2 regions of the Mesorhizobium sp. M0590 genome follow, and region 1 is predicted to be linked to the other one. Evidence: riboswitches for the same ligand, from Rfam matches in the RefSeq annotation. Region 1 holds a riboswitch; the other holds the start of a gene.
The links. A riboswitch is a leader RNA that binds a small molecule or an ion and turns the genes downstream of it on or off. The one in region 1 is predicted to bind S-adenosylmethionine.

Region 1 (3,453 bases):
GCGTCGCTGCGCGTCGAAATCGCGACTTGGCCGGCGAGTCCCTCGCGGCGGATGACGCGGGCCAGCGACGAGCCGATCAGGCCGATGCCGACCAGCGCGATCTTTTCGAACATCGGTGAGGTCATGGTGTTCTAGCTTTTCAGGAATGTCGCGAGTGCTGCGACAACGCCGCGATTGGCCTCTTCGGTGCCGATGCTCATGCGCAGCGCGTTCGGAAAACCGTAGCCGGAAACGCGCCGCAATATGTAGCCGCGCGCACTGAGGTAGTCGTCGGCGGCCGCCGCCGAATGCTTTTTGTCCTCGGGAAAGTGGATGAGGATGAAATTGCCGACGCTCGGCGTCACCCGCAGCCCGAGCCCGCTTAGTTGCTCGCTCAGCCAGGCTAGCCAGGTCTCGTTGTGCGCGACGCTGCGTTGGATATGGGCGCGGTCGTGGATCGCCGCGATGCCGGCCTCGATCGCCGTCGCATTGACGTTGAAAGGCCCGCGCACGCGGTTGATCGCGTCGATGACGTGCATTGGCGCATACATCCAGCCGATCCGCGCCCCGCCCAGGCCCAATTTGGAGAAAGTGCGGGTCATGACCACGTTTTCCGCGCTGCCCACCAACTCGACGCCGGCTTCATAATCGTTTCGCCGGACATATTCGGCGTAAGCTGCATCCAGCACCAGAAGCACGTTTCGCGGCAGGCCGGCATGCAGGCGGCGCACCTCCTGGAACGGCACGTAGGTGCCGGTTGGATTGTTTGGATTGGCAAGGAAGATGATCCGGGTAGCCGGCGTCACCGCGGCGAGGATCGCATTGATGTCGGCGCGTTCATCGGTCTCCTTGACCGTTACCGGGACGGCACCGGCCGACTGTATGTAGATCTTGTAGACCATGAAGCCGTGTTCGGTGATGATGGCTTCGTCGCCGGGTGCGAGATAGGTCTGCGCCAGCAGGCCCAGAATCTCGTCGGAGCCGTTGGAGCAGACGATGTTCGCCGGGTTGAGCCCGTGCACCTCGGCGATCGCTTCCCTCAGGCGCCTGGCGCTGCCGTCGGGATAGACCGCGAGCTTGTCGGCGACCGCGCGCGCGGCCTCTATCGCCTTTGGCGAAGGACCGAGCGGGTTCTCGTTCGCCGACAATTTATGGACCTTGGCGACACCTTCAGGCGCCGCGCTCTTGCCGGGCACATAGGCTTCGATGTCCATGATGCCGGCGCGGGGCCTTGGACGTGTCTGATCCGGTGTCTGGCTCATTTCATGAAATCCGTCGAGAGTGCCTCCATCCGGAGGCCGCAGCGGAAATACAAGCCGTGGCCCGGAATGTCGAGGGGCGGCAATTCGGGATCAAGAACTTGCCGTTGACGAAGCCATGCGTCGGTCCTAGAAGAGCAGCAACAGTTCCGTGGTGATTTGGCCGGTCGGCTTGCAGCCACGTTAAACAACTTGCTAAAGGGCCGTTTGCATCTTGTAACCGGCTTTGCGAAGGCATGGCCGGTTTTTTGTTGCCCTGACTGGCTGTTGCCCGGACCGGTGGACAACTGAAGGCCGGGCAAGGAGATGTGATGGTCGCTTTGCGCGCTCGAAAAACCAACAACGAGGCCGACCAGCCGTCGAGCCCGGTGTTGCGTTTCGGCGCCGACAAGCCGCTCAAGCTCGACGCTGGCACGCTGCTGTCGCCGTTCCAGATCGCCTACCAGACCTATGGCACGCTCAACGACGCGCGTTCCAACGCCATCCTCGTCTGCCATGCGCTGACCGGCGACCAGCACGTCGCCAACACCAATCCGGTGACCGGCAAGCCGGGCTGGTGGGAGGTGCTGATCGGCCCCGGCAAGATCATCGACACCGACCGTTTCTTCGTCATCTCGTCAAACGTCATCGGCGGCTGCCTCGGCTCCACCGGCCCCGCCTCGACAAATCCCGCCACAGCCAAGCCTTACGGGCTCGACCTGCCGATCATCACCATCCGCGACATGGTGCGGGCGCAGTTGATGCTGGTCGAGCATTTCGGCATCGAACAGTTGTTCAGCGTGCTTGGCGGCTCGATGGGCGGCATGCAGGTGCTGCAATGGGCCTCCAGCTATCCCGAGCGCGTCTTCTCGGCGCTGCCGATCGCGACCGGCGCCCGCCATTCTTCGCAGAACATCGCCTTCCACGAGGTCGGCAGGCAGGCGGTGATGGCCGACCCCGATTGGCACGGCGGCAAATATTTCGAGCATGGCAAGCGGCCGGAAAAGGGGCTGGCGGTGGCGCGCATGGCCGCCCACATCACCTATCTGTCGGAAGCAGCGCTGCATCGCAAGTTCGGCCGCAACCTGCAGGACCGCGAAGCGCTGACCTTCGGTTTCGATGCCGACTTCCAGATCGAGAGCTATCTGCGCCATCAGGGCATGACCTTCGTCGATCGCTTCGATGCCAACTCCTATCTCTACATGACCCGGGCGATGGACTATTTCGATCTCGCCGCCGACCATGGCGGCCGGCTGGCCGATGCCTTCGCCAGCACCAAGACGCGCTTCTGCCTGGTTTCGTTCACCAGCGACTGGCTGTTCCCGACCGAAGAGAGCCGCTCGGTCGTGCACGCGCTGAACGCGGCCGGCGCCTCGGTATCGTTCGTCGAAATCGAGACCGACCGCGGCCACGACGCCTTTCTGCTCGACGAGCCCGAACTGTTCGCCGCCATCAAAGGCTTCATCGCCTCGGCCGCTCGGGCGAGAGGGCTCGGCGCATGACCCCGAAAAGTTGCCGGCTTTTCGGATCAGGACCATGCGCCAGGCATCAGCGCATGACCCCGAAAAGTTGCAGACTTTTCGGATCAGGATCATGCGCCAGGCAAGAGGCGAACGCATGAGCGTCAACCGCGCCCAGCGCGTCGACCTCGAAGTCGTCGCCGATCTCATCCCGCCGCAGTCGCGGGTGCTGGATGTCGGTTCCGGCGACGGCCTGCTGCTCGAATTGCTGCAGGCGACCAAGAAGGTCGATGGCCGCGGCCTGGAGCTGTCGCAGCGCGGCGTCAACGAATGCGTGGCGCGTGGCCTGTCGGTCATCCAGGGCGATGCCGACAAGGATCTCCAATTCTATCCCGACAAGGGCTTCGACTTCGTCGTCTTGTCGCAGACCTTGCAGGCGACACGCAATCCGAAGCTGGTGCTCGACGAACTGCTCCGGATCGGCAACCGCGCCATCGTCTCATTCCCGAATTTCGGCCACTGGCGGGTGCGCTTTTCGTTGCTCTTCAACGGCCGCATGCCGGTGACCAGGGACCTGCCCTATTCCTGGTATGACACCCCCAACATCCATTTCTGCACCATTCGCGATTTCGTCAATCTGTGCGACGAGCTTGGCGCGACGGTGGAAAAGGCGACCGCGCTCGACGCCAATGGCCAGCGGATCGGCTTCTCGATGCCGTGGTGGTTCTGGAATTTTTTCGGCCAGCAGGCGGTGTTTCTGCTGAAACGATAAGAGC
Region 2 (3,453 bases), on a different contig from region 1:
GATTGGCAGTGCGAGAACTGCTCTTTGTCGGTCAGTTTCATGGCTGCCTTGGCGCCGCGAAAGAATATCTGTTTCGCGGCTGACGGCTTGCGAACAACCTCAGCGCGCGGCGCGGAAATGCTTGGACAATTTCAGACCCTGCGCCTGATAGTTCGAGCCTAGATCTGTTCCGTAGAGTGCCTGCGGCCGTTTCAGCATGTGCTCGTAGACCAACCGTCCGACGATCTGGCCGTGGTCGAGGATGAACGGCACTTCGTGGCTACGCACCTCGAGCACCGCCCGGCTGCCGGTGCCGCCCGACGCCGAATGGCCGAAACCCGGGTCGAAGAAACCGGCATAATGGACGCGGAACTCGCCGACCAGCGGATCGAAGGGCGTCATTTCGGCCGCGTAGAGCGGCGGCACATGCACCGCCTCGCGCGACACCAGGATATAGAATTCGTCCGGATCGAGCACCAGCTCGCCGGCACCGCTCTTGTAGAGCGGCTCCCAGAAATCGACGACATCCTGCGCGGCGCGCTTGTCGACGTCGACCAGGCCGGTGTGGTGCTTGCCGCGATAGCCGACCAGCCCGTCCTTGTCGCCGTCGAGGTCGATCGATAGCGCGATGCCCCCGCCTGAGATGTTGGGTGGTTCGGTGGCGACCAACATTTCGGCGCGGTGCAACTCGTGCAGCTCGTTTTCCGACAAGAGCGCATTGCCGGTGCGGAACCTGATCTGCGACAGCCGCGAGCCGGTCCGCACGACGATCGGGAAAGTGCGCGGGCTGACCTCCAGATAGAGCGGGCCTTCATAGCCGGCGGCGATCTTGTCGAACTCGTGGCCACGGTCGGTCATTACCCGGGTGAAGATATCGAGCCGTCCGGTCGAGCTTTTCGGGTTGGCGGAGGCGGAAATATGCGCGGGCAGCGCCAGGCTTTCGAGCAGCGGCACGATGTAGACGCAGCCGGTTTCCAGCACGGCACCTTCGGCGAGGTTGATCTCGTGCAGCTTCAGCCGGTCGAGCTTGTCGACAACCCTGTAGTCCGGGCCGGGCAAGAAGGAAGCACGCACCCGCCAGGCCTTGTCGCCGAGCCTGAGGTCAAGGCTGGCCGGCTGGATCTGATCGGCATCGAGCGTGCGCGGCGATTTCAGCGCGCCCGTCTGGAACAGCGCGGAAATATCCTGATCGGGAAGAATGCCTGTCTGCCGCAAGGGTCTGGCTCCGTTCGAACGCCGGGCGAGGTCTTGTTCTGTCGCAGGTCCGACCGTGGACGCCTTTGGCACCTGCTTGGTACAACCCTCTTAATCATGCCGGCAATTGACGCAAGCGTGGCGCGGGTCTAAAGCTCGTTATCCCGTGGTGATTTGGCCGGTCGGCTTGCAGCCACGTTAAACAAGTCGCTAAAGGACCGTCGGGCCGCAAGGCCATATGGACCGGTTGCGACTTTCGCGACCGGTTTTTTGTTGTTTGGACCAATTTTGGTGTTGGATGGAATGATGACCAAGAAGCGCGACTGGAAGCCTCAGACCGCACTCGTGCATGCCGGGACGCTGCGTTCCGGCTTCGGCGAGACCTCCGAGGCGATGTATCTCACCCAAGGCTATGTCTACGAGACAGCGCAAGCGGCGGAGGCCCGCTTCAAGGGCGAGGAGCCGGGCTTCATCTATTCGCGCTATGCCAATCCGACGGTCGACATGTTTGAGAAACGCATGTGCGCGCTGGAAGGAGCCGAGGACGCGCGCGCCACGGCATCCGGCATGGCGGCGGTGACGGCAGCACTGCTGTGCAGCGCCAAGGCGGGCGACCATATCGTCGCGGCGCGCGCGCTGTTCGGCTCCTGCCGCTGGGTGGTCGAGACGCTGGCGCCGAAATACGGCATTGAGGCAACGCTGGTCGACGGCACCGACATCGCCAATTGGGAAAAGGCGGTCAAGCCCAACACCAAACTGTTTTTCCTGGAAAGCCCTACCAATCCAACGCTGGAGGTAGTCGACATTGCCGCCGTCGCGGCACTTGCCAATTCGATCGGCGCCAGGCTGATCGTCGACAATGTCTTCGCTACGCCCTTGCAGCAGAAACCCCTGCAGCTCGGCGCCCACATCGTCGTCTATTCGGCCACGAAGCATATTGACGGCCAGGGGCGCTGTCTTGGCGGCATCGTTCTGTCGGACAAGAAATGGATCGACGAGAACCTGCATGACTATTTCCGCCACACCGGCCCAAGCCTCTCGCCCTTCAATGCCTGGACGCTGCTGAAAGGCCTGGAGACGCTGCCGCTACGCGTACGCCAGCAGACGGAAAGTGCCGGCCGCATCGCGGATTTCCTGGCCGAGCGCCCGCAAATCGCCCGCGTCATCTATCCCGGCCGCGCCGACCACCCGCAAGCGGCCGTGGTCCAGAAGCAGATGTCGGGCGGCTCGACGCTGATTTGCCTCGATGTGAAGGGCGGCAAGCAGGCGGCCTTTGCCTTCCAGAACGCACTCGACGTCGTGCTGATTTCCAACAATCTCGGCGACGCCAAGAGCCTGATCACCCATCCGGCGACGACCACACACAAGAACCTGACCGATGAAGCCCGCGCCGAGCTCGGCATCGGACCGGGAACGCTCAGGCTGTCAGTCGGCCTTGAGGACGCCGACGACCTGCTCGAAGACATCGAGCAGGCACTGAGAGTTGCCGGATAAGGGCTGGCCGAACAGAGGCGAGCGGGGACGCGCCGATCAGGCGCCGGACGGGGTCTCTTCCAGCTCCGCGACGGCCTTGGTCTGGATAGTCATCACATTGCCGCGCCAGTCGACGGCGCCGCTCAGCCATCCGCGCGCCCAAATGGCGGGAAGCATCAGGTCTCGCGCCATCATCGCCAGGATGGTGCGCAGCGACAGGTGCCATCCCTTGGCCGAGGCCAAGGCGCATTCCGGCAGGTAGGCCGCGACCAGCACGGCGATGGCGGTTGCCGGCAGGCTGACGCCGGCGTCAGCCGCCGCGATCAGCGCAAGCACCAGCGGCGGCGCTGCGCCGATCAGGATCTCGGGGGCGAAGAACAGCGCGAAGGTGACGCGGCGCAGCCGCGCCCAGCGCGCCTGCCGCGACCAGATCTCGCCAAACGTGCGCCGGCCGAGCGGCTGTTCGAAGGGCGAGGCGACAAGATTGACCCGCAGTCCGAACCCGTTGACCAGCTTGGTCGCGGCGGCGTCTTCGGCGATCTCGGCAGCAAGCGCGCAGATGCCGCCATTGGCGTCGAGCATCGGCTTATTCCACAACATGCTCTTGCCCTGCGCGAAGCCGAGGCCGAGCGCCTCTCCGGCGTACTGCCAGCGTGCCTGCAGCGTGTTGAGAAAGGCGCATTCGACCTCCCCCCAGAAGCCGTCCGGCCGCGAGCCGATCGGCGTCGAGCAGACGAGGCCAGTGTCGTGCCGCCACGCCGCCATCAGGTGCTGGACGTAATCGCTCGGCATAAGCACGTTGGAATC

Region 2: it holds a riboswitch for S-adenosylmethionine, as region 1 does, so the genes downstream of both, NKI52_RS12425 (O-succinylhomoserine sulfhydrylase) here and metX (homoserine O-acetyltransferase MetX) in region 1, are expected to answer to the same signal.

Annotation. Positions count from the first base shown of each region.
Region 1 is NZ_JAMYQN010000001.1:121,765-125,217, forward strand. Features, by position in the region: gene NKI52_RS00595 (prephenate/arogenate dehydrogenase family protein) at 1-125, opposite strand, end outside; gene hisC (histidinol-phosphate transaminase) at 132-1,241, opposite strand; SAM riboswitch at 1,380-1,457, shown strand; gene metX (homoserine O-acetyltransferase MetX) at 1,550-2,719, shown strand; gene metW (methionine biosynthesis protein MetW) at 2,835-3,449, shown strand.
Region 2 is NZ_JAMYQN010000006.1:84,545-87,997, forward strand. Features, by position in the region: gene NKI52_RS12415 (hypothetical protein) at 1-83, shown strand, start outside; gene NKI52_RS12420 (2'-deoxycytidine 5'-triphosphate deaminase) at 100-1,194, opposite strand; SAM riboswitch at 1,330-1,407, shown strand; gene NKI52_RS12425 (O-succinylhomoserine sulfhydrylase) at 1,477-2,667, shown strand; gene NKI52_RS12430 (glycosyltransferase) at 2,704-3,453, opposite strand, start outside.